Regions from separate parts of the Lysinibacillus sp. FSL K6-0232 genome, predicted to be linked through region 1. Evidence: a T-box and tRNA genes for the amino acid it is inferred to sense, from the RefSeq annotation. Region 1 holds a T-box; the other holds one or more tRNA genes.
What was found. A T-box is a leader RNA that pairs with one kind of tRNA and senses whether it is charged. The one in region 1 lies ahead of cysS (cysteine--tRNA ligase), so its partner is inferred to be a tRNA-Cys.

Region 1 (14,939 bases):
AATTTTAAAATTCTTATTTAATATGAAACTATTAAGGGTATAGTTCCGTAGATAGTAGTACATAAAAACATAAATAAAGCATCAAGAAAGGATTGATATATAGTATGGAGAGTAAATGGTCTAAAGTCATCATACACGCAAGTGCATTTTTTGCGCCATGGTTAGTACCGATTATCTTTTTCCTAATTAGCTCAGATGAGGAAGTAAAGGCTATTTCCATTCAGGCATTGTTGTTCCAAATTGTGATGGCTGTGTTACTAACCATTGCTGGTGTATTAAGCTTTGTCTTAATAGGCTTACCGTTTTTAATTATTTTCGGTATTATGGTATTTATTGTACCAATTATCGGTATTGTAAAAGCCTTGTCTGATGAGCCTTGGCGTTATCCAATTGTAGGTCGTTGGGTATAATTTTTATAAGCGCAAGTATATGCTAGTTGCATATGCTTGCGTTTTTTTGATAGCCAAAAAGGGTACATTATATGTACGAATAATTGATCAAGCATATGTAATAGTAGCTAAAATTCTGCATTGTAAAGCGCTTGAGCAGCTTTTTTTATTTTCTATAGGCGAATTAATTGCAATTATTTTCAAGCGTTTTGTATAATATACTCAAAGAAAGTCAAAGATAGTCAAAGTCAGTGAAGTAAGCGAGGTGTATTCCTAAAATGCGTAATATATCAGACATCATAGAAGGTTACTTAAAGCAGGTACTTGAATTAGGTGGGGAAGGGCATATTGAAATAAAGCGTAGTGAAATTGCTGATAAATTTCAATGTGTACCATCACAAATAAATTATGTTATTAACACAAGATTTACTGCTGAGCGGGGTTACCTTGTTGAGAGCAAACGTGGTGGTGGTGGATACATTCGAATTTTACGTGTCCGTGCGAATTCACATATTGATTTGATTGACGATGTTCTTAAGCAAATTGAGGATGGAGCATCGCAAACGATGGCAGAAGATTTAATTTATCGGCTTATTGATGAGCAGGTAATTTCAAAACGAGAAGCGAAATTAATGTTAGCAGCAATTGATCGCTCAACAATTGATTTACATCTTCCGTTAAGAGATAGCATTCGGGCTAAAATCTTACGAGCGATGCTGACAACAATAAAATACGAACAACAAAAATAGTGAGGTGATGGAAATGATATGCGAACATTGTCAACAACGTAATGCAACAGTTACTGTAACACAAGTTCAAAATGGGCAAAAGGTGGAGCACCATTATTGTGACGTCTGCGCCTCACAATTCCATCCATTTCATGCAGAATTTAAACAAGAGCCTATCTCCATTCAACAGCTATTGTCTAACTGGTTTGGCTCACCGACATGGCAGAAGGTGGGGGAAAAGCAGCAGACGCCACCACCACAGCAAACTTGCCCACAATGTGGCTTTACCTATAAGCAATTTTTAAAAGAAGGTAAATTTGGCTGCCCAAGCTGTTATGACGCCTTTAACGAGCATTTACCGAAGCTTTTTAATCGTATACAGGCAGGCCCACAACATATTGGGAAAATGCCCGGCGCACATAGCAATGTATATGTTATTAAAAAGCAAATTGAAGATATTCGAAAACGGATGAAATTAGCCGTAGATGAAGAGCAATTTGAAGAGGCAGCAAAGCTTCGAGATGAAGTGAAGGAGCTTGAGAAGCAACTACAATTTGAAGGTGGTGATGTGTCATGATGATTGAATCGTTTTTAGAGCGTGCGACCCCAACGTGGATGCGTGTTGAGGACGATTATTCAGATATTGTCATTAGCACACGAATTCGCCTTGCTCGAAATTTAGATGGTTATCGCTTCCCACTTGTTTTCTCTGAGAACGAGGCATTACAGGTGGAGCAAGCAGTTACACATGCTATAAGCGATAGCTCAAATCTTCAACATGATTATGCATATTTTGCAATAAAAGATTTAACACCATTGCAACGTCAAATTCTTGTCGAGAAGCATTTAATTAGTCCACAGCTTGCTAAAAAGGAGAAGGTGGGCTCCATTCTTCTCTCTGAAGATGAATCCGTTAGCATTATGGTGAATGAAGAGGACCATTTACGCATCCAGTGTATGACAGCAAGTTTTCAGCTTCAACGTGCCTATGAACAGGCAAATAAAATTGATCGTATTTTAGAAAAATCTTTACCATATGCATTTCGAGATACCTTTGGTTATTTAACAAGCTGTCCAACCAATATTGGTACGGGGCTTCGAGCATCCGTGATGATGCATCTACCTGCGCTTACACTAACTGGGCAGATGAATCAAATTATTAATGCCATGACACGTCTAGGTATGACGGTAAGAGGCATATATGGTGAAGGAAGCGAAAATTTAGGAAATGTTTATCAAGTGTCTAACCAAATTACACTTGGCAAGACAGAAGAGGATATTTTAGCAGATATACAAAGTGTTGCTGAAAAAATTATACAAAAAGAACGGCATGCAAGAGGTAAGTTGATGGAAAAGGCAAACCTTGCCTTAGAGGATCGAGTTTATCGAGCTTTAGGAACACTTACACATGCAAGGATTTTAACAAGTGAGGAGGCAGCAACTTGTCTATCCAATGTCCGTTTAGGTGTAGATTTACAGTTGATTAAAGGGATTTCAGCAACAGCTTTAAATGAATGTGTTGTAAGTATGCAACCAGCATTTTTACAACATTATGCAGGTGAGGCACTACCACCTGCTGAACGCGACCGTGTACGAGCGAAAATGCTGCGAGAAGCACTGTTAGCTCAACAATATACGAATAAGCCTATGAATGGTGGAAAAGGAGAGGATTTATATGATGTTTAATCGTTTTACACAACGCGCGCAAAAAGTATTACAGCTTGCTCAGGAAGAGGCTATTCGTTGGAAGCACGAATCCATTGGGACAGAGCATATTTTATTGGGGCTTATACGTGAAGGCGGCGGTATTGCTGCAAAAGCGTTGGAAGCTATTGATATTAGTCCTCAAAGAATTGAAGCGGGAATTGAAGAATTAGTTGGCAAAGGTAAAGAGGATGTTGGACCGATTGTTCACTATACACCACGCGCTAAAAAGGTTATTGAACTTTCAGTTGATGAATCACGTAAATTAGGTCATTCCTATATTGGGACAGAGCATTTATTATTAGCGCTCATTCGTGAAGGCGAGGGTGTAGCAGCTCGTGTCTTAAATAATGCAGGTGTAGGCTTAAATAAAGCACGTCAGCAAGTATTATTGTTATTAGGCAATAATGATAATGCACAATCTGGACAGCAAGCGACGCAAGCAGCAAATACACCAACATTAGATAGCTTGGCACGTGATTTAACGCAAATTGCACGCGAAGGCTCTTTAGACCCTGTTATTGGCCGAAGCAAGGAAATTACACGCGTAATTGAAGTGCTATCACGCCGTACAAAAAATAACCCTGTATTAATTGGTGAGCCAGGTGTTGGTAAAACAGCTATTGCTGAAGGGCTGGCACAGCAAATTATTAATAATGAAGTGCCAGAAACTTTACGAGATAAACGTGTGATGACATTGGATATGGGGACAGTTGTTGCAGGTACAAAATATCGTGGTGAATTTGAAGACCGCTTGAAAAAAGTGATGGATGAAATTCGCCAGGCTGGCAATATTATTTTATTTATCGATGAATTGCATACATTAATTGGTGCAGGTGGTGCAGAAGGTGCAATAGATGCATCGAATATTTTAAAGCCGTCATTAGCTCGTGGTGAACTGCAATGTATCGGTGCAACAACATTAGATGAATACCGTAAATATATCGAAAAGGATGCCGCATTAGAGCGTCGTTTCCAACCAATCCAAGTGGATGAACCGTCTGTAGAAGAGGCGATTCAAATTATTCAAGGCTTACGTGATCGCTATGAGGCACATCACCGTGTGAAAATTACGGATGAAGCAATTGAAGCGGCAGCTAAAATGAGTGATCGTTATATTTCAGACCGCTTCTTACCAGATAAAGCGATTGACTTAATTGATGAGGCTGGTTCTAAAGTACGCCTACGTTCTTTTGCAGTGCCACCAAATTTAAAAGCGCTTGAAGATAAGCTTGAAAATGTTCGTTCTGAAAAGAATGCAGCCGTATCGGGTCAAGAATTTGAAAAGGCGGCAGCGTTAAGAGATACAGAGCAAAAGCTAAAAGATGAAATTGAAGCAACGCGAAAAAATTGGAAAGAAGAGCAGGGCAAAGCTGAATCACAAGTAACTGTAGATGATGTAGCGGCAGTTGTATCGATGTGGACAGGAATCCCAGTGTCGAAAATTGCCTCTGAGGAATCTTCGAAATTATTAAATCTTGAAGAAGAGTTACACAAACGTGTTGTGGGGCAAGGAGAAGCAGTAGAAGCTATTTCTCGTGCGATTCGCCGTGCAAGAGCGGGCTTAAAAGACCCTAAACGTCCAATTGGCTCATTCATCTTCTTAGGACCAACAGGGGTTGGTAAAACAGAGCTAGCAAGAGCGCTTGCTGAAGTGATGTTTGGTGATGAGGATGCAATGATTCGTGTCGATATGTCTGAATATATGGAGAAGCATTCGACTTCACGCTTAGTTGGTTCACCTCCAGGCTATGTAGGCTTTGATGATGGCGGTCAGCTAACAGAAAAAGTTCGTCGTAAACCATATTCTGTTGTATTGCTAGATGAAATTGAAAAGGCACATCCTGATGTTTTCAATATTCTATTGCAAGTGCTTGAGGATGGACGCTTAACAGATTCAAAGGGGCGTACAGTTGATTTCCGTAATACAGTGGTAATTATGACTTCAAACGTTGGTGCAGATGCATTGAAATATCAAAAGAGCCTTGGCTTCAATGTAGGCGGCACAGATACGAAGCATAAAGATATGAAGGGGACAATGCTGGAAGAGCTGAAAAAGGCATTCCGTCCAGAATTCTTAAACCGTATCGATGAGATGATTGTTTTCCACTCATTAGAAAAAGAGCATTTAAAAGAAATTATTGCAATGATGGGCAAGGCATTAACAAAACGCTTGAAAGAGCAGGATATTTCGTTAGAGCTAACAGATGCAGCGCTTGAAAAAATTGCTGAGGAAGGCTATGACCCTCAATACGGTGCTCGTCCACTACGTCGTGCATTACAAAAACAAGTAGAAGACCGATTATCGGAAGAATTACTGAAAGGTAATGTAGAAAAAGGAGATCATGTTGTTATTGACTATGTGAATAACGAGTTTATTGTTAAGAAAAAAGAAGGGGTTTCTACTTCTAAATAAATTTTCTAAGACAGTGAGGCTTTAAGTGCCAAGCTGTCTTTTTTTCTGTACAATAACTATATAAGAACAAATATTCGAGGTGAACGTAACTTGGCAAAGAAAAAAACAAAATTTGTTTGTTCAGGCTGTGGCTATGAATCTGCTAAATGGATGGGCAGATGTCCAGGCTGTGGAGAATGGAATAAGATGGTGGAAGAAGTTGAGGTTGTTGCAAAAGGGCCACGTGGGGCATTTCAGCATTCCGCTACAGTTACTCAAAAGGCAGTGCCTATTATTCAGGTTGAAGCTACTGAAGAGTCGCGTGTAGCAACGGAGATGGGGGAACTAAATCGTGTCTTAGGTGGAGGAATTGTAGCTGGCTCACTAGTATTAATTGGCGGTGACCCTGGGATTGGGAAGTCTACATTATTACTGCAAGTTTCTGCATTGCTCTCCAATAGGGAGCATCGTGTGCTTTATATTTCTGGAGAGGAATCGATTCGTCAAACAAAATTACGAGCAGAACGTTTAGGAGTAGTTTCTCAAGAGCTTTATATCTATTCTGAAACGAATCTTGAATTTTTACATCAAACGATTGATGAGGTGCAGCCGAAATTTGTTATTGTCGATTCCATACAGACGGTCTTTCATCCAGAGGTGACAAGTGCACCAGGGAGTGTGTCGCAGGTGCGTGAATGTACAGCAGAGCTTATGCGCATAGCCAAAACAAAGGGCATTGCTATCTTTTTAGTGGGACATGTGACAAAGGAGGGGCAAATTGCAGGGCCGCGAATCTTGGAGCATATGGTGGATACAGTGCTGTATTTTGAAGGGGAAAGGCATCATAATCATCGTATTTTACGAAGTCAAAAAAACCGCTTTGGCTCGACCAATGAAATTGCTATATTTGAAATGCTGCAAGGTGGTTTAAAGGAAGTGCTCAACCCTTCTGAGCTATTTTTGCAGGAGCGTTCACAAGGCGCAGCGGGCTCTACGATTGTTGCCTCAATGGAAGGAACGCGACCAATCCTTGTTGAAATTCAATCTCTAGTAACACCTACAAGCTTTAACTATCCTAAGCGTATGGCAACAGGGGTAGACCAGAATCGAGTGCAGCTATTGATGGCAGTGCTTGAAAAGCGTATGGGGCTCATGCTACAAGCCCAAGATGCATATATTAAAGTTGCTGGCGGTGTGAAATTAGATGAGCCTGCTATTGATTTAGCTGTATTAACAAGCATTGTATCTAGCTTTAAGGATCAAGCAGTAAGAGCAACAGATTGTTTTATTGGTGAGGTAGGTTTGACAGGGGAGGTGCGCCGTGTTTCGCGTATTGAACAGCGTGTTATTGAAGCGGCGAAGCTTGGCTTTAAACGAGCCTTTATTCCAGCATCTAATATCGGTGGGTGGGATTTTCCACAGGGCATTGAAATTGTAGGCGTCGAAACGATAAAGGATGCTTTAAATATGTGCTTTAGGGAGCTATAAAGAAATTATGCATGTTGGATATTATTCTAACATGTATTTTCTTTCATTTTTGACCATAAAATCGGAAACTCCAGTAAAGAACTAAGCGTCCTAGAAAATAGTATTGTGAATCTACCTGAAATAGGGCTTGGCAAATTGCATAAAGGTATTTTAATTGTTTAAAAATAATGATAATTTGCTTAGCTTATAAAGGATTTTCTACAACAAACTATGTATAATCTTAAATAACAATAGGAGGTGACAGCTTATGAAAAAATTTGTGCAAATTGCCTTTTTACTGATTGGAGGAGCATTAGGCCTTGTTTTCTTACCGCCATTATACGAATTGCTTCATTTATCATCTAATCCTTGGCTAGATAATCCTTATGTATCAGTAGCATTAGGGGCACTTTTGTTATTTACATTATCATTTGCCTTTTCTGATTATTTCGTGAAGCTCATTGGCTGGATGGAAGAGGTACTATTTAAAGTGCCAATTGGAGATTTATTATTTGGGACACTAGGTTTAATCATTGGATTAATTGTAGCTTATTTTTTAGGCTTTGCTATAGACAGTATACAAATTCCTTTTATTACAGAAATAATACCGCTTATTTTATCATTTGTATTAGGGTATTTAGGCTTCCGCATAGGTTTTAGAAAAAGAGATGAATTGATACAGCTTTTTACATTACGTGGCGCTAATACAAAGAAAAAGGCTATTGAAGAGGCTGAAGTGCCAGAAGTGAAAGGCAGCTATAAACTGCTAGATACAAGCGTTATTATCGATGGTCGCATTGCAGATATTTCGGAAACAGGCTTTATTGAGGGTATTTTAGTTGTGCCTCAGTTTGTATTAACAGAGCTACAGCATATTGCGGATTCGTCTGATACATTAAAGCGCACAAGAGGTCGTCGTGGCTTAGATATTTTAAAAAAATTACAGGATGAACGTAAGACAAAGGTTGAAATTACAGATGAAGATTTTGAGGATGTACAAGAGGTAGATTTAAAGCTAGTACGACTGGCGAAAAAAATGGGCAATGATACACAAATCGTTACAAATGATTTTAACCTTAATAAAGTGTGCGAATTACATCATGTGAAGGTATTAAATATTAATGATTTAGCAAATGCTGTAAAGCCTGTAGTTATTCCTGGTGAGGATATGCAGGTTGTCGTTATTAAAGATGGAAAAGAGCACAATCAAGGCGTTGCTTATTTAGATGATGGAACGATGATTGTTGTGGAGGGTGGACGTAGCTATATTGGACAGGCAATTACAGTAACAGTAACAAGTGTGCTGCAAACATCAGCAGGTCGAATGATATTTGCGAAGCCAAAGGACGATTAGGATGTGAAGGTATGCAATATGAAGTAGTCTTACCTGCAGCTGGCAGCGGCAAGCGTATGGGAGCAGGACAAAATAAATTATTTTTAAAGCTTTTAGAGAAGCCAATTCTTATACACACGCTAGAGGTGTTTCAGCAGGACCCTTGTTGCACAGGTATTTGGTTAGCTGTGAAACCAGAGGAGCGTGCATATATTCAAGCAATGCTACAGCAATATAGTATTACAAAGGTTAAAGGCTTACCTGATGGAGGTGCGGAGCGACAGCATTCCGTGCATTCCTGTATGAAGGAGATGGAGCAGGTTGATATTGTGCTTGTCCATGATGCAGCACGCCCTTTTATTACACATAATATTATTGCCAATCTTGTTCAAAGCGCACACATATATGGTGCAGCTATCGCAGGTGTGCGAGCAAAGGATACAATGAAAAAGGTTCGAGATGGTGTGATTGAGGAAACTGTGGATCGTGATAGTTTATGGATGATTCAAACACCACAAGCTTTCCAATACGATTTAATTGTTGAGGCAGAGGATGTTGCTGAAAAGGTTGGCTTCCTTGGTACAGACGAAGCAATGCTTGTTGAACGACTAGGATATGCAGTGCATATTGTGGAAAGTAGCTATGAAAATGTCAAAATGACAACGCAAGAGGATTTACTTTTTGGAGAGGCTATTTTGCGTAAGCGTGCTTTGGAAGTAAACAAATAATAGGTGAAGAAAATCTCATTAGCAACATTGGCTAATGAGATTTTGTCTATCAGCATATAAAAACGTTGGCTATTTGCTATCAGCTCAATTTCCTAGGGAATATGTTAAAATATGAGGGTATAATAGTGAATAAATATAAAAGTGAAAGAAGGTGAATGAAACTACGATTGAAGCAAACGAGTAGCTTATTTACGCCATTTGTTTTGCTAAAGTAGTTTCTCTAGCATATGTTTCGAATTGGACAAGGTTTTGATGTACATGCATTTGAGGAGGGGCGTCCGTTAATTATTGGAGGTATTACAATTCCTCATGAAAAAGGGCTTGTAGGGCACTCTGATGCAGATGTTTTATTACATACTGTTACGGATGCAGCGCTAGGAGCAATTGGAGAAGGAGATATTGGACGTCATTTTCCAGATACAGACCCTGCATTTAAGGATGCAGATTCAGCCAAACTATTAGAACATATTTGGCAAATTGTTGAGGATAAAGGCTATGTTCTAGGTAATGTAGATTGTACAATTATGGCGCAGCGTCCTAAAATGGCTCCATATATCGGGCAAATGCAAAATCGTATTGCGGAATTATTACATGCAGAGCCCTCACAAGTAAATGTCAAGGCGACAACAACGGAAAAATTAGGCTTTACTGGACGTGAGGAAGGTATAGCAGCAATGGCAACAATCCTTTTGATTAAGAAATAAATGTGCACGAACCTTGCTTTTATTTCCTATAACAGAATGGTAAAATAAACAAAGTCAATTTGTTGATCGAAAATTTAGGAGGCTTTTAATTATGACGAAAGAAGTTCGTGTTCGTTACGCACCATCTCCAACTGGTTATTTACATATTGGTGGGGCGCGTACAGCATTATTCAATTATTTATATGCAAAACATCATAACGGTAAATTTATTGTACGTATTGAGGATACAGATATTGAACGTAATGTAGAGGGTGGAGAAGCATCTCAGCTAGAAAACCTAAAGTGGCTAGGTATTGAATATGATGAGTCGATTGATATTGGTGGACCTTATGCACCTTACCGTCAAATGGAACGTCTTGATATTTATAGAGAGCATGCTGAAAAATTATTGGAGCAAGGCTTAGCTTATAAATGTTTCTGTTCTTCAGAAAAGCTTGAGGCATCTCGTGAAGAGCAAAAGGCTAGAGGTGTAGCAGCACCTACTTATGATGGTACATGTCGTCATTTATCAGCGGAGGAAGTTGCAGCGAAAGAGGCAGCAGGTGAGCCATATACAATTCGTATGCGTGTACCAGAAAACGTAACATATGAATTTGAAGATTTAGTGCGTGGACAAGTAGTATTTGAATCGAAGGATGTTGGTGATTGGGTACTTGTAAAAGCAAATGGTATTCCAACTTATAACTTTGCTGTTGTATTGGATGATCACTTTATGGAAATTTCCCATGTTTTCCGTGGTGAGGAGCATTTATCGAATACACCAAAGCAAATGATGATTTTTGATGCATTTGGTTGGGAATATCCAACTTTCGGGCATATGACACTAATAGTTAATGAAAACCGTAAAAAGCTATCAAAACGTGATGAATCGATTATTCAATTTGTTACACAATATAAAGATTTAGGTTATCTTCCTGAGGCAATGTTTAACTTCTTTGCACTGCTTGGCTGGTCACCAGAAGGCGAAGAGGAAATTTTCTCAAGAGAGGAATTAATTAAAATCTTTGATGAAAAACGTTTATCAAAATCACCATCTATGTTCGATAAGCAAAAGCTGACATGGATGAATAATCAATATATTAAAAAATTACCTTTAGAAGAAGTAGTAGCACTATCATTACCACATTTGCAAAAAGCAGGTTTATTGCCTGAAGAGCTTACTGCAGAGCAACGTGCATGGGCAACAGATTTAATTGCTCTTTATCACGATCAAATGAGCTTTGGTGCTGAAATTATTGAATTATCTAGCCTATTCTTCAAAGAACAGATTGAATATGATGAAGAAGCAAAAGCTGTTTTAGCAGGTGAACAAGTACCTGAGGTTATGACAGCCTTTAAGACACAGCTTGAAGCATTAGAAGAATTTACACCAGATACAGTAAAAGCTGCTATTAAAGCTGTTCAAAAAGCAACGGGTCATAAAGGTAAAAACTTATTTATGCCAATCCGTGTTGTAACAACAGGAGAAACGCATGGGCCAGAACTACCAAATGCAATTTGCTTAATTGGTAAAGAGAAAACAATTGACCGCGTTGAAAAATTTGCACAATAAAGGGAAATTTATTGACAATTTATTCGTTCGTTGTAAAATGTATTTACATTGAAAAAGCGTTGAGAAGGAGAAGTAAGTGGCGCATGTTCTAAAGAGAGGACCATCACCGGCTGAAAGTGGTCTGAACCTAGGCAAAACTGAAATGCACCTTTGAGCATAAGGCTGAACAAGTAGTAGGCTTTATCGAGTCGTTCCCGTTAAAGGACGCCCAGAGTGGAAGGCTTTTGCCTTCAATCAGAGTGGAACCACGCAAATTAGGCGTCTCTGTCATTCCTTTTAGGGAATGATGGGGGCGTTTTTTATTTTATAAATACAAGAAGGCTTAAGACGTTAACGGATAAGCTGTTTGTAGGGAAATGCCACCATGTTATAGTTGTCAGCTTTCCTGATAGAATGGGAAAGACTAGAGCATTAAAATATTTTTGAGAAGCGCATTGCTGAAGCAATTGAACGCTTACAGAAGGAGAGTGGAACACAATGAGTATTCAAATTTTCAACTCATTAACACGACAAAAGGAAACTTTTGTACCATTAGAAGAAGGCAAAGTGAAAATGTATGTTTGCGGTCCAACTGTCTATAACTATATTCATATTGGAAATTCTCGCCCTGTTATTGTCTATGATACAGTACGTCGATATTTTTTATATAAAGGCTATGATGTGAAGTTTGTATCAAATTTTACGGATGTAGATGATAAAATTATTAAAGCAGCAAATGAGTTAGGTGAGGAAGTACATGAATTAACAGAGCGCTTTATTGCTGCCTATTTTGAAGATGTCACAGCATTAGGCTGCAAAAAGGCAGATGTTCATCCACGCGTAACAGACCATATGGATGATATTATTGAATTCATTCAAGTGTTAATTGATAAAGGTTATGCCTATGAATCTGCTGGTGATGTTTATTACCGTACACGTAAATTTGATGGTTATGGTAAATTATCACATCAATCAGTGGATGATTTAAAAATTGGTGCCCGTATTGAAGCAGGTGAGAAAAAAGATGATGCATTGGATTTTGCATTATGGAAAGCGGCTAAGCCAAACGAAATTCGCTGGGAAAGCCCTTGGGGAGCTGGTCGCCCTGGCTGGCATATTGAATGCTCTGTCATGGCTCGTGAGCATTTAGGTGATACGATTGATATTCATGCTGGCGGGCAAGACTTAACCTTTCCACACCATGAAAATGAAATTGCACAATCGGAAGCACATAATGATAAAACATTTGCACGCTACTGGATGCACAATGGTTATATTAATATTGATAATGAAAAAATGTCCAAATCTCTTGGGAATTTTATTTTAGTGAATGATATTCGTAAGCAGATTGACCCACAAGTATTACGTTTCTTTATGCTTTCTGTTCATTATCGCCACCCGATTAATTTTGCAAAAGATTTGGTGGAGGCAGCAGCGGCTGGTTTAGAGCGAATTCGTACAGCCTACAACAATGTTAAACATCGTCTAACGACTACTGTCAGCTTAGGTGATCATTCAGAAGAATGGCTAAGCAAGATCGCTGAGCAAAAAGCGCTCTTTGAAGAGGCAATGGATGATGATTTTAATACAGCTAATGCTATTTCAGTATTATTTGAGCTAGCACGTATTGCTAACATTTATTTGAATGAAACAAATACTTGCAAAAAAGTATTGGAAAGCTTTATTGAAACTTTTGAGGTACTGGGTGACGTCTTAGGTATTGAATTTGCAAAAGAGGAAGAGCTATTAGACGAAGAAATTGAAGCATTACTGCAAGAGCGCGTAGAGGCACGTAAAAACCGTGATTTTGCCCGTTCTGATGAGATTCGTGACCATTTGCAAGCACAAGGTATCATTTTAGAAGATACACGACAAGGAACTAGATGGAAACGAGGGTAAGTAAGTTGGATAAACTTCGTAATGAAGATATTAAGCAATTAAATGCACTGGCATTAGCCTATATGGGTGATGCCGTATTGGAGCAGAAGGTACGCGAACATTTGCTACGCTCAGGTCGAGTTAAACCAAATACGCTTCATCGAGAAGCGACTCACTATGTATCAGCAAAAGCACAGTCTATGGTTGTTCATCGTATGATGGATGAAAATTATTTAACAGAGGAGGAGTTGGCTGTGTTCCGCCGTGGACGCAATGCTAAGTCCGGCTCTGTCCCAAAAAATACAGATGTTCAAACTTATCGTAATAGCTCAGGCTTTGAGGCGATACTTGGGAATTTATATTTATTAAATGAACTAGAACGCGTTTATGAAATTATTGCATACGCTATTCAAATAGTCGAGGAATCGAAAGGAGTGTTGAAATAATGGTAGAACAAAATGGCGAAATAATTGCTGGTAAAAATCCAGTGCTAGAAGCACTTCGTTCAGGTCGCGATATGAATAAAGTATGGATTGCAGAAGGCGTGAAAAAATCTGGTATCAATGAATTGCTAGATTTAGCACGCGAACGAGGTATTGTTGTTCAATTTGTGCCGAAAAAGAAAGTTGATCAATTATCGAGTGCTAATCACCAAGGAATCGTTGCTGCTGTTGCTGCATATAAATATGCTGAGCTTGAGGATTTATTTGCAGCAGCGGCAAAAAAACAGGAAGACCCATTTTTCCTAATCTTAGATGAGCTTGAAGACCCACATAATCTAGGGTCTATTATGAGAACGGCTGATGCTATTGGTGTACATGGTATTATTATTCCGAAGCGCCGTTCTGTTAGCTTAACGGCTGTGGTAGCAAAGGCTTCAACAGGTGCTATTGAACATGTTCCTGTTGTGCGTGTAAATAATCTTGCTCAAACAGTTGATGAATTAAAAGAACGAGGTATATGGATTGCTGGTACTGATGCAAAAGGCTCTGTCGACTATCGAAAAATGGATGCAACATTACCATTAGCGATTATTATCGGTAGTGAAGGTAAAGGAATGGGGCGCTTATTAAAAGAGAAGTGTGATTTTTTATATCATTTACCAATGATAGGGCATGTTACATCGTTAAACGCATCAGTAGCTGCCGCACTTTTAATGTATGAAGTGTATCGTAAGCGTCAAGAAGCGAATGAGTAACAATGAAAAACATTTTGCTTGTTGATGGCTATAATATGATTGGGTCTTGGAAAGAATTACGACCATTGCGTGATGCTAATTTTGAGGATGCGCGTAGAAGGTTGATTGAACTGATGGCTGAATATAAAGCAGCTATGGGTTGGCGTGTAATTGTTGTTTTTGATGCACATCTTGTACCAGGCATTGAGCAATCTTATATAGAAAATGATGTAGAAGTCATTTATACTCGAAAAAACGAAACAGCAGATGAGCGCATTGAAAAAATGACACAAGAACTAAAAGCAAGAAATGTCCAAATTCATGTAGCGACATCTGATATGGCAGAGCAAAGTGTGATTTTTGGTAATGGTGCTCTACGAAAGTCAGCTAGAGAGCTAGAAATTGAAACAAATATTATTCAACATAAAATTTCGCATGATGTAAAGCGTAAACATGAAAGCAAGCCACCTTCTCGCATTGAATTAAAGCCAGATGTTGCATTAGCTTTTGAAAAATGGCGAAGAGGTTTGAAATGATTGATTGACGCATATTTTCCAATTCCGTTATACTGTTCCTAATTATCTGTTGTAACTGAGGTGATACCATGTTTAAAAATAGCATTGTACAAGTGACACAAGATTTTGAACGATTCAATGATGAAGAACTTATTGAAATGGTGCATCAAGGTAATACAGATGCGTTGGATTACTTAATTACAAAATACCGTCTGTTAGTAAGAGCAAAAGCAAGGTCCTATTTCTTAATCGGAGCAGATAAGGAAGATATTGTACAGGAGGGCATGATCGGTTTATATAAAGCAATTCGTGATTTTAAGGGAGATAAGCTGGCGTCCTTTAGAGCTTTTGCAGAGCTATGTATTACAAGACAAATTATTACAGCTATTA
Region 2 (14,939 bases), 670 kb from region 1:
TGATTCTGTAGAGGTTACAAAAGCAACACTTTGCTGTTTATCATCTTCATTGTTTAAAAAGCCCATTTGAATTGAAAAAGCTACTGCCTCTTGTTCCTTACTAATAATTTCCCGTTGAAGTTCCTGATCAATTTTTGACAGGCTAAATGTGTCATCTGCATCATCAGTCATATAAAATTGCCCCTTCGGTAAATCTTTAATAAAAGCTGCATTATCTTGTGACAGACCATTTGCCAAACCTGAAATAATAAATGTTAAAAAACTAACTAAGAAAATAATGGAGCCTAAAATTAAAAACCGTATTTTATTCTTCTTAATGTCTTTCCAAGCAAGATTCATTACTAATCCCTCCACTTTTAAACTACTCACAGCTTAAAACTGTTACATGAACAGAACATGAACTCCTTATTAAAAAATAAAAACCACTCTAAAGAATAAAACTATTCTTATCAAGTGGTTCTTATACTAAAGCCTTTCTTATTTTTGTGAAGTGGGCTTATAAATAAAAGATACTTTCCTTTATTCGGATCAATACCCTTAATTTTCCTATTTACATTCGCAAATGGAAGCTTGTCAATTGCTTCCTCTATCATTTTGCTTAATTTCCGAACTTTTATTCCTCTGCCCTTCCTTAGTAGATAAGATGTTGTTTTGTTAACTCGGTAGCATCTTATAATCAGGGCAACAGGTATGCTTCTAAAGATGTAAAGGAGGAATTAAGTATATGGAAAAAATTGAACGAAAACAGCAAGTAAAGAACATTATCTACATCATTAAACACAATCTGGCAAAAAATGATGATGAAACAGAGCAATTTAACAATGAAAATCAACAAATATCTCTTATATGCTTTATATCTTATCGTAGCGAAACACCTACTCACGGCTAAATTGTGAAGGACTTTCATAGCTGACTCTAAATGCCACATTAGCGTCAGCTACTGGCTCAGGTATTTATAGTTGTCATTCTTGAAAGTGGCAACGTTACTCATATTTGCGATAACGAAGAAGGTCCTGCTCCTATGGAGGGCACTGAAAAAGTCCCTCAGGCACAAGTGAGAGAGTACAGGAACGAATATTCGTTCCTGTACTCTCTTTTTCTTCGATGCCGTTGATTTCCATTGCGGCGGACGCGTTTCGCGGGCACGGCTCCAGCCTTCTCCCTCGCTTTGCTCAGTCCGGGTGCTTCCGCTCGTGCTGTTCCCGCAGAAGTCGCCGCCTCCATTCCAATCAACTGGGACCACTTTCATCACTAGAAGGGTTTTCCTCTCGTATAATCTCACAAATTTCCTGTATAATTAAAGGACTAATAAAAGGTGGTGCGACCATGATTTCTAAACAGGAAACATTCAATTTAAGCCCGTACATGGCGTTGTACGATTTAATTATTCCAAAGGACAATATGCTTCGCCAAATCAATGAACTTGTGGATTTCTCATTTATTCTAGACGAACTAAAATCGAAATACTGTTTAGTTAATGGCCGTAACGCGATTCCACCGATTCGCATGTTTAAATATTTACTGTTAAAAGCGATTCATGACCTGTCGGATGCCGACCTTATCGAACGTTCAAAATTCGATATGTCCTTTAAATATTTTTTAGATATGGCACCAGAAGAGGAAGTGATCGACCCCAGTTCCCTGACAAAATTCCGTCGACTCCGTCTTCAAGATATGAATTTATTAGATTTACTGATTCAGAAAACTGTTGAAATTGCTTTAGAGAAAGGACTACTCCTTAGTAAAATGGTGATTGTCGACGCTACCCATACAAAAGCGCGATATAACCAGAAAACGCCCAAAGAATTTTTACAGGAAAAATCCAAAAATGTACGTAAAGCCGTGTATCAACTAGACGAAAACATGGTCGGAAAATTCCCTGAGAAGCCTGCGTCAAATGAAGTCACAGAAGAATTAGATTACTGTCGTCAAGTAGTTGAAGCAGTCGAAACACAATCAAAGGTTGCACAAATCCCGGCTGTGAAAGAAAAATTAAATGTTTTAAAAGAAGTGATAGATGATTATGAGAATCATTTAAGCTATTCAAATGATCCGGATGCACGTGTTGGCCATAAGTCAGCAGATTCTTCTTTCTTTGGTTTTAAAACGCATATTGCGATGAGTGATGAACGTATTATTACAGCAGCGGTTGTGACGACGGGTGAAAAAAGTGATGGGCACTATTTACAAGAGTTGGTAGAGAAAAGTAGAACTGCCGGCATGGAAATTGACACGGTGATTGGTGATGCCGCCTATTCCTGGAAAGAGAATTTAGTGTATGCAAAATCGGAGCAGTTTCAGTTAATTTCAAAGTTAAATCCAGTAATCACAAATGGCAGCGGACAACGGAAAATTGAATTTGATTATAACAAGGATGCGGGTATGTTTGTTTGTCCAGCGGGGCACATGGCAACTCACAAAAGACGTACGGGCAGGAAAACCCTGAATCAAAGTTTAACGTTTCATTTTGATATTGAAAAATGTAAAGTTTGCCCGATGCGAGAGGGCTGTTATAAGGAAGGGGCGAAAAGTAAAACGTATAGTGTAACGATTCAATCCGATACACATCAAGAACAAGCAGCATTCCAGGAAACAGCCGAATTCAAAGCACTTGCCAGCAAACGCTATAAAATCGAAGCGAAAAATAGTGAATTAAAGAACCCACACGGCTTTAAAACAGCAAAATCGGCGGGTTTATTTGGCATGGAAATTCAAGGAGCCACGACGATCTTTGCGGTCAATCTGAAACGGATACTCAAACTACTGAGTGAAAAAGAGTAGGAAAAAAGAAAGAAATAAGGCACCTTCCATTCAAAAACGAATGGAAAGTGCCTTATTTTTGTTTGAAAAACTAATTCATCGTAAAAAATGTAAGTTTTTCAGTGCCCTCGCTCCTATGCAGGCTTTTACTACGGTGACAATTGCTCGCTGTGTTGGGGGCACAGTCATAACAACCTACAACAATACATATACATTGGGAGAATATAGATATGGGAGGTAGAGGAATGGACGACAAGAACGCTCATGATCAGACGAACAATCAAAGTTGGCAAGGCGGCTCACATTCGTCGCGCTACTCGCAGACGGTAGGGGAGCGTGGTCCGATTCTGGAACAAGATACCATGCTACATGAAAAAAATGAAACCTTTATCCATGAAACAATTTTAGAGCGCCCCTTGCATGTGAAAGGCTTTGGAGCCTTTGGCTATTTCGAAACATTTAACTCGATGGCAGCCTATACAAAGCTTTGTTTTTTGCAGCAGCCAGGTCAGAAAGTTCCTGTTGCCGTCCGATTCTCACTGGCGGCAAGCAACAAGGGAACGCCAGACACTTCACGCAATGTGCGGGGCTTCTCGACTAAATTTTATACCGAGCAAGGTATCTTCGACTTAATATGCAACCATCTTCCCGTGTTTACGGTGCGTGACCCAATGCGGTTTGTAGAAACCGTCAGCGCCTTCAACCCATCGCCTGTCAACAACTTGATGGATCCCAATCGGTTCTGGAGCTTCTATGCGAACAATCCCGAGGCGACGCATTTCGTGCTGCAACTGTACTCCGATCTAGGGACGATCAAGAGCCTCCGCCACATTCCGGGTTACAGCGTAAGTACCTATGTTTGGAAGAATGAGCAGGGAGCTCGTACTTATGTAAAATACAACTGGATTCCGCTAGCCGGCGTGCAATATATCGATAGTCAGGAGGCAGCGCGACTTGCCTGCGAAAATCCAGATTACGCTGGTAAGGATCTCTATGACACAATTGCTCAAGGAGTACCAGTCGAATATGGGTTGTACGTACAGCTTATGAATCCACAAGACGAAGCCTCACTGCCATTCGATCCGCTAGACGATACAAAGGTATGGGATGCACAGCAGTACCCGCTGCTACCAGTCGGCAAGATGGTATTGAACCAAAATCCCAATAATTATAAAGAACAGGTGGAAAAGCTGGCCTTTTCCCCGTCTAATATGCTGGAGGGCGTCGAGTTTTCCTTCGATAGAGTGCTTCAAGGTCGTTCCAATATCTATACGGATTCACAACGTTATCGATTAGGACCGAATTTCCGTAGCATACCGATCAACCATCAGGCGAACTGGAAGCCATCAGACGAGGTAACGAGCAGCATGGGCAGCTATGTGGCAGGCCGGCTCGAACGCACTGCACCTCCAAAAGGTGATGATTTCACGCAGCCAGGGCAATTTTACAACTCGCTAGCGCCTGTGCTTCAGGAGCATTTAGTCCACAACATTGCCTCTGATCTTGGGGCTGCCTCTCCAAAGCTGCAACAGATTGTGTTAGGTTATCTAACCCAAGCAAGCCCAGAGCTGGGAGAACGTGTTGCCCGACAAATTGGGACTAAAGGAAAGAGGTAGTACCTGTCTAATCGTCAAACAATAGAGAAACCCAAACGTCCTGAAACAAAACGCTAGCCTTTCTCGAATTCCGACTGCCCTCCGTTTATAAAACTGAGGGCATATTTTTATACAATCAGCTACTTAAAAACATTTATCGAAGAAACCTACTACTTAAGCAACATATTCTAGTTTGCATACGAGTAACTCCCTTTCATACATATATTGAGCGTGAGTGGATGTTAAGCTTATCTATAGCATCTAGCATCTTCAGTCAATACCGTGAGTGTAATAAACAAAATAAAAAAAGTTCATCAGAGATAATCTCTAATGAACCATTATTAGTTAATTTGATACCGGTGGTCGGGGTCGAACCGACACTCCAGAAGGAACACGATTTTGAGTCGTGCGCGTCTGCCAATTCCGCCACACCGGCATAATAAAGATAAAAAAAATCGGATAATCCGATTAGCAGTAAAAATATGGAGGCGGCAACCGGATTTGAACCGGTGATAAGGGTGTTGCAGACCCGTGCCTTACCACTTGGCTATGCCGCCATCATATTTGGAGCGGAAGACGAGGTTCGAACTCGCGACCCCCACCTTGGCAAGGTGGTGTTCTACCACTGAACTACTTCCGCATAAAATGGCTGGGGTACTAGGATTCGAACCTAGGCATGACGGAATCAAAATCCGTTGCCTTACCGCTTGGCTATACCCCAACGTTAAAATGGGGCGACTGATGGGAATCGAACCCACGAATGTCGGAACCACAATCCGATGCGTTAACCACTTCGCCACAATCGCCATTATTATAATTGCTATTAATTTTATATTTGATGGGGCGACTGATGGGAATCGAACCCACGAATGCCGGAACCACAATCCGGTGCGTTAACCACTTCGCCACAATCGCCATAAAATTAATTGGCAGGGGCAGTAGGAATCGAACCCACACCAAAGGTTTTGGAGACCTCTATTCTACCGTTGAACTATGCCCCTATAATCAATAAAGCTGGTGGAGGGGGACGGATTCGAACCGCCGAACCCTAAGGAGCGGATTTACAGTCCGCCGCGTTTAGCCACTTCGCTACCCCTCCGGTAAGATGGTGCCGGCTATAGGAATCGAACCCACGACCTACTGATTACAAGTCAGTTGCTCTACCTGCTGAGCTAAACCGGCATAATAAATATGGTGGGTCAGGACGGAATCGAACCGCCGACACTTAGAGCTTCAATCTAATGCTCTACCAACTGAGCTACTGACCCACATGTTAAAATAAATGGCGGTCCCGACCGGGATCGAACCGGCGATCTCCTGCGTGACAGGCAGGCATGTTAACCGCTACACCACGGGACCATTTGATTGCTTTCATCCATAAAAAATTGGTTGCGGGGGCCGGATTTGAACCAACGACCTTCGGGTTATGAGCCCGACGAGCTACCACTGCTCCACCCCGCGACAATAATATGCATTTAGTAAAAATAATGGTGGAGGATGACGGGCTCGAACCGCCGACCCCCTGCTTGTAAGGCAGGTGCTCTCCCAGCTGAGCTAATCCTCCATCTGGGTATTAAATAAAATGGTGACCCCTACGGGATTCGAACCCGTGTTACCGCCGTGAAAGGGCGGTGTCTTAACCACTTGACCAAGGGGCCTTCGTTTGGAATAAATCAAAGTGCTGGCGGAGAGTAAGGGATTTGAACCCTTGAGACAGTGTTAACCGCCTACACGATTTCCAATCGTGCTCCTTCGGCCACTCGGACAACTCTCCAAGAATGGCTCCGAAGGCAGGACTCGAACCTGCGACAACCTGATTAACAGTCAGGTGCTACTACCAACTGAGCTACTTCGGAATAATTTTAATATACAGCCTAGCGACGTCCTACTCTCACAGGGGGAAGCCCCCAACTACCATCGGCGCGAAAGAGCTTAACTTCCGTGTTCGGGATGGGAACGGGTGTGACCTCTTTGCCATTATCACTAGACTATTTAAAAGACAAGATTTATTATAACAGGTTTTGTTATTATTGCAAGCTTTTTTTAAAACTTTCTTGTTCTTTCAAAACTGGATAAACGGTGCATTGAATTGCGTCAAACTGGTTTTGGTTAAGTCCTCGATCGATTAGTATTCGTCAGCTCCATGTGTCACCACACTTCCACCTCGAACCTATCTACCTCATCGTCTTTGAGGGATCTTACTTACTTGCGTAATGGGAAATCTCATCTTGAGGGGGGCTTCATGCTTAGATGCTTTCAGCACTTATCCCGTCCACACATAGCTACCCAGCGATGCCTTTGGCAAGACAACTGGTACACCAGCGGTGTGTCCATCCCGGTCCTCTCGTACTAAGGACAGCTCCTCTCAAATTTCCTACGCCCACGACGGATAGGGACCGAACTGTCTCACGACGTTCTGAACCCAGCTCGCGTACCGCTTTAATGGGCGAACAGCCCAACCCTTGGGACCGACTACAGCCCCAGGATGCGATGAGCCGACATCGAGGTGCCAAACCTCCCCGTCGATGTGGACTCTTGGGGGAGATAAGCCTGTTATCCCCGGGGTAGCTTTTATCCGTTGAGCGATGGCCCTTCCATGCGGAACCACCGGATCACTAAGCCCGTCTTTCGACCCTGCTCGACTTGTCGGTCTCGCAGTCAAGCTCCCTTGTGCCTTTACACTCTACGAATGATTTCCAACCATTCTGAGGGAACCTTTGGGCGCCTCCGTTACCTTTTAGGAGGCGACCGCCCCAGTCAAACTGTCCGCCTGACACTGTCTCCTGCCCCGCTAAGGGGCATGGGTTAGAATTTCAATACAACCAGGGTAGTATCCCACCGACGCCTCCTTCGAAGCTGGCGCTCCGAGATCTCTGGCTCCTACCTATCCTGTACAAGTTGTACCAAAATTCAATATCAGGCTACAGTAAAGCTCCACGGGGTCTTTCCGTCCTGTCGCGGGTAACCTGCATCTTCACAGGTACTATAATTTCACCGAGTCTCTCGTTGAGACAGTGCCCAGATCGTTACGCCTTTCGTGCGGGTCGGAACTTACCCGACAAGGAATTTCGCTACCTTAGGACCGTTATAGTTACGGCCGCCGTTTACTGGGGCTTCAATTCGTAGCTTCGCTTGCGCTAACCACTCCTCTTAACCTTCCAGCACCGGGCAGGCGTCAGCCCCTATACGTCACCTTACGGTTTTGCAGAGACCTGTGTTTTTGCTAAACAGTCGCCTGGGCCTATTCACTGCGGCTCTCTCGGGCTTTCACCCTAACAGAGCACCCCTTCTCCCGAAGTTACGGGGTCATTTTGCCGAGTTCCTTAACGAGAGTTCTCTCGCACACCTTAGGATTCTCTCCTCGACTACCTGTGTCGGTTTGCGGTACGGGCACCTCTCACCTCGATAGAGGCTTTTCTTGGCAGTGTGAAATCAGGAACTTCGTCCATACGGACTCGCCATCACAGCTTGGCGTTACAGTGTGCGGATTTGCCTACACACACGCCTTACTGCTTGGACGCGCATTTCCAACAGCGCGCTTACCCTATCCTCCTGCGTCCCCCCATTTCTCAAACGGTGAGGAGGTGGTACAGGAATATCAACCTGTTGTCCATCGCCTACGCCTATCGGCCTCGGCTTAGGTCCCGACTAACCCTGAGCGGACGAGCCTTCCTCAGGAAACCTTAGTCATACGGTGGACGGGATTCTCACCCGTCTTTCGCTACTCATACCGGCATTCTCACTTCTAAGCGCTCCACCAGTCCTTCCGGTCTGACTTCAACGCCCTTAGAACGCTCTCCTACCACTGACATCGTAGATGTCAATCCACAGCTTCGGTGAATCGTTTAGCCCCGATACATTTTCGGCGCAGCGTCACTCGACCAGTGAGCTATTACGCACTCTTTAAATGATGGCTGCTTCTAAGCCAACATCCTGGTTGTCTGTGCAACGCCACATCCTTTTCCACTTAACGATTACTTTGGGACCTTAGCTGGTGGTCTGGGCTGTTTCCCTTTTGACTACGGATCTTATCACTCGCAGTCTGACTCCCGTGTATAAATATCTGGCATTCGGAGTTTGTCTGAATTCGGTAAACCGGGATGGCCCCCTAGTCCAAACAGTGCTCTACCTCCAGTATTCTCATCACGAGGCTAGCCCTAAAGCTATTTCGGAGAGAACCAGCTATCTCCAAGTTCGATTGGAATTTCTCCGCTACCCACACCTCATCCCCGCACTTTTCAACGTGCGTGGGTTCGGGCCTCCAGTAAGTGTTACCTTACCTTCACCCTGGACATGGGTAGATCACCTGGTTTCGGGTCTACGACCACGTACTACTTCGCCCTATTCAGACTCGCTTTCGCTGCGGCTCCGCCTTCTACAGCTTAACCTTGCACGTAATCGTAACTCGCCGGTTCATTCTACAAAAGGCACGCTATCACCCATGAACGGGCTCTAACTACTTGTAGGCACACGGTTTCAGGTTCTCTTTCACTCCCCTCCCGGGGTGCTTTTCACCTTTCCCTCACGGTACTGGTTCACTATCGGTCACTAGGTAGTATTTAGCCTTGGGAGATGGTCCTCCCGGATTCCGACGGAATTTCACGTGTTCCGCCGTACTCAGGATCCACTCAGGAGAGAACGAACTTTCGACTACAGGGCTATTACCTGCTCTGGCGGACCTTTCCAAGTCGCTTCATCTAACTCGCTCTTTTGTAACTCCGTATAGAGTGTCCTACAACCCCAAGAGGCAAGCCTCTTGGTTTGGGCTCTTCCCGTTTCGCTCGCCGCTACTCAGGGAATCGATTTTTCTTTCTCTTCCTCCAGGTACTTAGATGTTTCAGTTCCCTGGGTCTGCCTTCAAGACGCTATGTATTCACGTCAAGATACTACGCCATTAAACGTAGTGGGTTCCCCCATTCGGAAATCTCCGGATCAAAGCTCACTTACAGCTCCCCGAAGCATATCGGTGTTAGTGCCGTCCTTCTTCGGCTCCTAGTGCCAAGGCATTCGCCGTGCGCCCTTAATAACTTAACCGTCGGCTTTCGATATACGTCGTTATCCAGCGTCAGCTTCATTCGCTCGCTCAGTCACGTACAGAGGTACGCTCCTTTACTCACTCAATCGCTTCCTTGTCTAACTCGTATCTCAAAACCCTTAAATTATTAAGCCTAAAAAACTTAAAAAATAAATGTGTTTGTTACAATTTCAATGTCGTTTTATCCAGTTTTCAAAGAACAAAGCTACTACCTGCTTCTACTTCTTCGCAGCTTTGCGACGAAAGCGTAGCGACAGGAGCGCATATATGAAGTCTTTCATTCAGAAGAATGAACCTTCAAAACTGAACAGCAAAACGTAATCGTACAAACCCAAGGTTTGTATTCCGAAAATATCCTTAGAAAGGAGGTGATCCAGCCGCACCTTCCGATACGGCTACCTTGTTACGACTTCACCCCAATCATCTATCCCACCTTCGGCGGCTGGCTCCAAAAGGTTACCTCACCGACTTCGGGTGTTACAAACTCTCGTGGTGTGACGGGCGGTGTGTACAAGGCCCGGGAACGTATTCACCGCGGCATGCTGATCCGCGATTACTAGCGATTCCGGCTTCATGTAGGCGAGTTGCAGCCTACAATCCGAACTGAGAACGACTTTATCGGATTAGCTCCCTCTCGCGAGTTGGCAACCGTTTGTATCGTCCATTGTAGCACGTGTGTAGCCCAGGTCATAAGGGGCATGATGATTTGACGTCATCCCCACCTTCCTCCGGTTTGTCACCGGCAGTCACCTTAGAGTGCCCAACTAAATGATGGCAACTAAGATCAAGGGTTGCGCTCGTTGCGGGACTTAACCCAACATCTCACGACACGAGCTGACGACAACCATGCACCACCTGTCACCGTTGCCCCCGAAGGGGAAACTATATCTCTACAGTGGTCAACGGGATGTCAAGACCTGGTAAGGTTCTTCGCGTTGCTTCGAATTAAACCACATGCTCCACCGCTTGTGCGGGCCCCCGTCAATTCCTTTGAGTTTCAGTCTTGCGACCGTACTCCCCAGGCGGAGTGCTTAATGCGTTAGCTGCAGCACTAAGGGGCGGAAACCCCCTAACACTTAGCACTCATCGTTTACGGCGTGGACTACCAGGGTATCTAATCCTGTTTGCTCCCCACGCTTTCGCGCCTCAGCGTCAGTTACAGACCAGAAAGTCGCCTTCGCCACTGGTGTTCCTCCAAATCTCTACGCATTTCACCGCTACACTTGGAATTCCACTTTCCTCTTCTGCACTCAAGTCCCCCAGTTTCCAATGACCCTCCACGGTTGAGCCGTGGGCTTTCACATCAGACTTAAAGGACCGCCTGCGCGCGCTTTACGCCCAATAATTCCGGACAACGCTTGCCACCTACGTATTACCGCGGCTGCTGGCACGTAGTTAGCCGTGGCTTTCTAATAAGGTACCGTCAAGGTACAGCCAGTTACTACTGTACTTGTTCTTCCCTTACAACAGAGTTTTACGATCCGAAAACCTTCTTCACTCACGCGGCGTTGCTCCATCAGGCTTTCGCCCATTGTGGAAGATTCCCTACTGCTGCCTCCCGTAGGAGTCTGGGCCGTGTCTCAGTCCCAGTGTGGCCGATCACCCTCTCAGGTCGGCTACGCATCGTCGCCTTGGTGAGCCGTTACCTCACCAACTAGCTAATGCGCCGCGGGTCCATCCTGTAGCGATAGCAGAACCATCTTTCAACTCAAAAACATGTGTTTCCAAGTATCATTCGGTATTAGCCCCGGTTTCCCGGAGTTATCCCCAACTACAGGGTAGGTTACCCACGTGTTACTCACCCGTCCGCCGCTAACGTCAGAGGAGCAAGCTCCTCCTCTGTTCGCTCGACTTGCATGTATTAGGCACGCCGCCAGCGTTCGTCCTGAGCCAGGATCAAACTCTCCATAAAAAGAAATTTGATTTGCTCAAATTGTTTTGCTGGCATCTCATCTTCATTCGATGTCCAAATTTATTTCGTTCACTTACCAAAGTAAGCTACTAAAATTTATTGATTACGTTTTGCTTGTTCAGTTTTCAAGGTTCATATTTTGCTTCAGTCGTTTTTCAGCGACTTCTTCATATTAACATTTCACTCAAATCATGTCAATCACTTTTTTTAAAAAAGTTATTTGCATTTTATTATTGAGTTTTCCGTTATGTCTTAGCGACAATTAATATAATACAATACCAAGATAGTATTCGTCAACTATTTTTCTAAAAAAATATCGAGGCATTTTTTTATACCTCGATTACAAGCATACTACAATCATTGCCCTATTTCTAGAGCATCTTTATTTACCTTGTAGTGACGATGAAAAATCATATCATTTTTCGCAACAACTGGTTCTACTTGAATATAGCCTTTATCCACCAAATACTCTACAAACACTTCTAAATCTACTGAATAATTTACAAGCTCATGATGATCATGTAGCTCTTGAATTGACCATGTTTCCTTCGATTGCATAACCTCTAGTATATGTTGTGCACCATCTCTTGTGCGAGAGTGAATTAAAAACTCACTTGCTAAAAATAATAGCTCTAGTCGCTTTTCAATTGGTTCATTACTCGTTATAAGCTCCTCGTACAGCTTATAGATCGCTGGCTCAATTTTTTTTACCTGTGCCCAAACAGTTACTTCTGGATAAAGTCCACTATCAATGATTGATAAACGCCCTAAATGATGTAAGGAATCAACTACATGATTATAAGCATCTAAGTAGCTTCCTTTATCAAAGTATTCTTTCCCCTCTAAATAACGTCGAATAAGCTTTGAGAATTGAATACCTGTTTTTATTTTACGACCATTGAAAGGGAATTCCTGTAACTCTATTTTTAACTTATGCAAAAATTCATTGCGATCAAATAATACTCTGCCAAAGAATATCCAATCGACTACCTTCTTATTAGAACCAATGAGTAACCATTTTCTTATCAATTTCTCCGTAACAGTATGTAGAGCGACTTTATTTCCTTCATATAAGTAATGTTTCGAAAAAACTGGCTGCTCTGCTTCTTTTACAATAATCAGCAAAACTGTATCGAATGTATCTGTAACATTACTTTGCTCTTCACGCTTTTCCACTAAAATAACGCCTAACGTATTCGACTGACTTGCACGCTCTTGATAGATTGGACGCAATACTTGTTCCACGCTCAGCCCTCCTTTATTTCTTTAGCTCCCTGTGTTCCGTTAAAAATTCGACATACTCTAAAAGTATTCCTGCTTTCATCCATCTCAAAGCTAAAATACTTTGTCCTTATATGTTATAGTAGATTTTAGATTGGGAGGCAAGATGAAAAATGAAACCTTATAAAAGTAAAATTAATAAAATTCGTTCATTCGCATTAGCGTTAATCTTCATCGGCTTTGTTGTGATGTATGGGGGCATTTTCTTTAAAAATAGCCCAATACTCGTGCTAATTTTCATGACATTAGGGGTACTATGCATTATTGGTAGTACAGTTGTTTACGCTTGGATTGGCTTGCTATCAACAAGAGCTGTGCAAGTTGAGTGCCCTAATTGTCATAAACATACAAAAGTTTTAGGTCGCGTAGATATGTGCATGTACTGCAATGAACCGTTAACGCTTGATCCTACTCTCGAAGGTAAAGAGTTTGACCAATCCTATAATAATAAAACAAAAAAATCCTAGCCCTTTTTTAGGAGCTAGGATTTTTTATTGTACCTTAGCAATAGCACCTTTACATGATGGACAAGTGCCGTATATCTCTAAACGATGCGAATGCACATCAAAGCCTGTAACCTGTGATGCAAATTGCTCAATTTCGTCGAGTCCAGGATAATGGAAATCAACAATCTTACCGCAACATTCACAGATCATATGGTAATGATCATTTGTTACAAAATCAAAGCGGCTTGAGGCATCTCCATAAGTAAGCTCTTTTACAAGACCTACCTCACGAAATACACGTAGGTTGTTATAAACAGTTGCTACACTCATATTAGGAAACTTTCCTTCAAGTGCTTTATAAATTTCATCGGCAGTAGGATGTGCCATTGATTGAATCAAATATTCCAAAATAGCATGACGTTGAGGGGTAATACGTACACCAGTTGTTTTTAACGTGTCAAGTGCATCTTGTAAATGCGTTGCAGACATCGTCATGCACCTCTTCCATAAGTATTATTAATTTATAATTGTTATAAATAGTGTATCGAATTCCCCCTGCTTCGTCAACAATCATACATTTCTTCTTCCCACTCAATCTTAAAAATTTCTTAGTATCCTCTTGATAAATCCATGACATTTTCTAAATCGGTTTCTCCCTTTAACCATTTAGCTAAGCTTGGTTTAAAAATCTCTAAACTGCGCTCCACATAACGAGATGAATGGCTTGATATATGTGGGGATACAACAACATTTGGGAATGTCCATAATGGATGATCCGCTGGCAAAGGTTCTTCCTCAAAAACATCTAACACAGCATAGCCAATTTCTTCCGCCTGAATAGCTTGAATCAATACCTTTTCATCAACTAAGTTACCTCGGCCAAAATTCATAAAAATAGCATTGTTTTTCATAGCTACAAAATGCTCTTCTTTTAATAAATGTGTCGTTCCCTCTGTTTTCGGTAGTACCGAAATAACAATATCCGCACTTGGCAATGCTTCGATTAATTGTACAAAGCTAACCATTTTATCCATATAAGGCGCTTCTTTACCGGAACGATTACAGCCCACTGTTGCTACACCAAAGGCTTGCAATAAGCGACCAACCTCTGAACCAATCGCACCTGGTCCTAAAATAAGCGCTGTGCTATCACGTAATTCTGTTTGTTTTGCTTTTTTTGACCATTCACTCATTTTTTGTTGCTCATATATCCAAGGCAATGCACGCTTAATAGCTAAAATATGTGCTAGCATCGATTCTGCCATTGGTGTTTTATGAATACCACGAACATTCGATACTAAAATTCCTCGCTCCATAATGGCTTGCGCAGGCATTTTTTCAATGCCTGCGGATGCTACAAAAATCCACTTTAAGTTAGTTGCATATTGGATATTATTTTCTGTTAAATCTTCACCATATGTAACTAACACATCTGCTTTAGCTAGCTCTTCATTCGATAAACCATTTTCAAAAATAAAGTCCACCTGTGGAAATTGTGCTAGCAATGGCTCACGTAAATCAGGTCTTGGTTCAAACGTAAAATAAATTCTCATGTTGTCGCCTCCTGCTCTGCTAAATAAGCATACACTTCTTCAATATGATTTTTCACGCGTACTTTGCGCCAAGCTTTCTCTAGCTTTCCTTCCGGATCAATCAAAAATGTTGAGCGCTCAACCCCCATAAATTCACGTCCATACATTTTCTTGAGCACCCAGACACCATAAGCTTCAGCCACCTTATGATCCTCATCTACCAACAATGAAAATGGTAGCTTATGCTTATCAATAAACTTTGTATGTTTGTTAGCATCATCTGGACTTACGCCGAGAATAACAGCATTCAACTGGCTGAAATCCTCAAATTTATCACGAAAATCACATGCCTCTGTTGTACAGCCTGGTGTCATATCC

Region 2: it has a tRNA-Cys gene. The T-box ahead of cysS (cysteine--tRNA ligase) is inferred to sense a tRNA for this amino acid. The anticodon was not compared.

The regions. Positions count from the first base shown of each region.
Region 1 is NZ_JBBOYW010000001.1:3,987,163-4,002,101, reverse strand. It holds gene MHB42_RS19815 (DUF4870 domain-containing protein) at 105-410, shown strand; gene MHB42_RS19810 (CtsR family transcriptional regulator) at 668-1,138, shown strand; gene MHB42_RS19805 (UvrB/UvrC motif-containing protein) at 1,152-1,694, shown strand; gene MHB42_RS19800 (protein arginine kinase) at 1,691-2,803, shown strand; gene MHB42_RS19795 (ATP-dependent Clp protease ATP-binding subunit) at 2,793-5,237, shown strand; gene radA (DNA repair protein RadA) at 5,328-6,704, shown strand; gene MHB42_RS19785 (PIN/TRAM domain-containing protein) at 6,952-8,037, shown strand; gene ispD (2-C-methyl-D-erythritol 4-phosphate cytidylyltransferase) at 8,049-8,744, shown strand; gene ispF (2-C-methyl-D-erythritol 2,4-cyclodiphosphate synthase) at 8,972-9,448, shown strand; gene gltX (glutamate--tRNA ligase) at 9,540-11,000, shown strand; T-box leader at 11,051-11,269, shown strand; gene cysS (cysteine--tRNA ligase) at 11,478-12,878, shown strand; gene MHB42_RS19760 (Mini-ribonuclease 3) at 12,884-13,303, shown strand; gene rlmB (23S rRNA (guanosine(2251)-2'-O)-methyltransferase RlmB) at 13,303-14,055, shown strand; gene MHB42_RS19750 (NYN domain-containing protein) at 14,058-14,570, shown strand; gene sigH (RNA polymerase sporulation sigma factor SigH) at 14,639-14,939, shown strand, end outside.
Region 2 is NZ_JBBOYW010000001.1:3,321,997-3,336,935, forward strand. It holds gene MHB42_RS16290 (ABC transporter permease) at 1-339, opposite strand, end outside; gene MHB42_RS16295 (hypothetical protein) at 725-889, shown strand; gene MHB42_RS16300 (IS1182 family transposase) at 1,327-2,781, shown strand; gene MHB42_RS16305 (catalase) at 3,006-4,376, shown strand; tRNA gene MHB42_RS16310 (tRNA-Leu) at 4,710-4,791, opposite strand; tRNA gene MHB42_RS16315 (tRNA-Cys) at 4,839-4,912, opposite strand; tRNA gene MHB42_RS16320 (tRNA-Gly) at 4,921-4,995, opposite strand; tRNA gene MHB42_RS16325 (tRNA-Gln) at 5,002-5,076, opposite strand; tRNA gene MHB42_RS16330 (tRNA-His) at 5,086-5,161, opposite strand; tRNA gene MHB42_RS16335 (tRNA-His) at 5,195-5,270, opposite strand; tRNA gene MHB42_RS16340 (tRNA-Trp) at 5,283-5,356, opposite strand; tRNA gene MHB42_RS16345 (tRNA-Tyr) at 5,371-5,454, opposite strand; tRNA gene MHB42_RS16350 (tRNA-Thr) at 5,462-5,537, opposite strand; tRNA gene MHB42_RS16355 (tRNA-Phe) at 5,548-5,623, opposite strand; tRNA gene MHB42_RS16360 (tRNA-Asp) at 5,639-5,714, opposite strand; tRNA gene MHB42_RS16365 (tRNA-Met) at 5,742-5,816, opposite strand; tRNA gene MHB42_RS16370 (tRNA-Val) at 5,844-5,919, opposite strand; tRNA gene MHB42_RS16375 (tRNA-Glu) at 5,939-6,013, opposite strand; tRNA gene MHB42_RS16380 (tRNA-Ser) at 6,038-6,129, opposite strand; tRNA gene MHB42_RS16385 (tRNA-Asn) at 6,135-6,211, opposite strand; rRNA gene rrf (5S ribosomal RNA) at 6,228-6,343, opposite strand; rRNA gene MHB42_RS16395 (23S ribosomal RNA) at 6,461-9,389, opposite strand; rRNA gene MHB42_RS16400 (16S ribosomal RNA) at 9,752-11,302, opposite strand; gene MHB42_RS16405 (nucleotidyltransferase-like protein) at 11,660-12,547, opposite strand; gene MHB42_RS16410 (YgzB family protein) at 12,697-13,050, shown strand; gene perR (peroxide-responsive transcriptional repressor PerR) at 13,075-13,518, opposite strand; gene MHB42_RS16420 (D-2-hydroxyacid dehydrogenase) at 13,638-14,582, opposite strand; gene bcp (thioredoxin-dependent thiol peroxidase) at 14,579-14,939, opposite strand, start outside.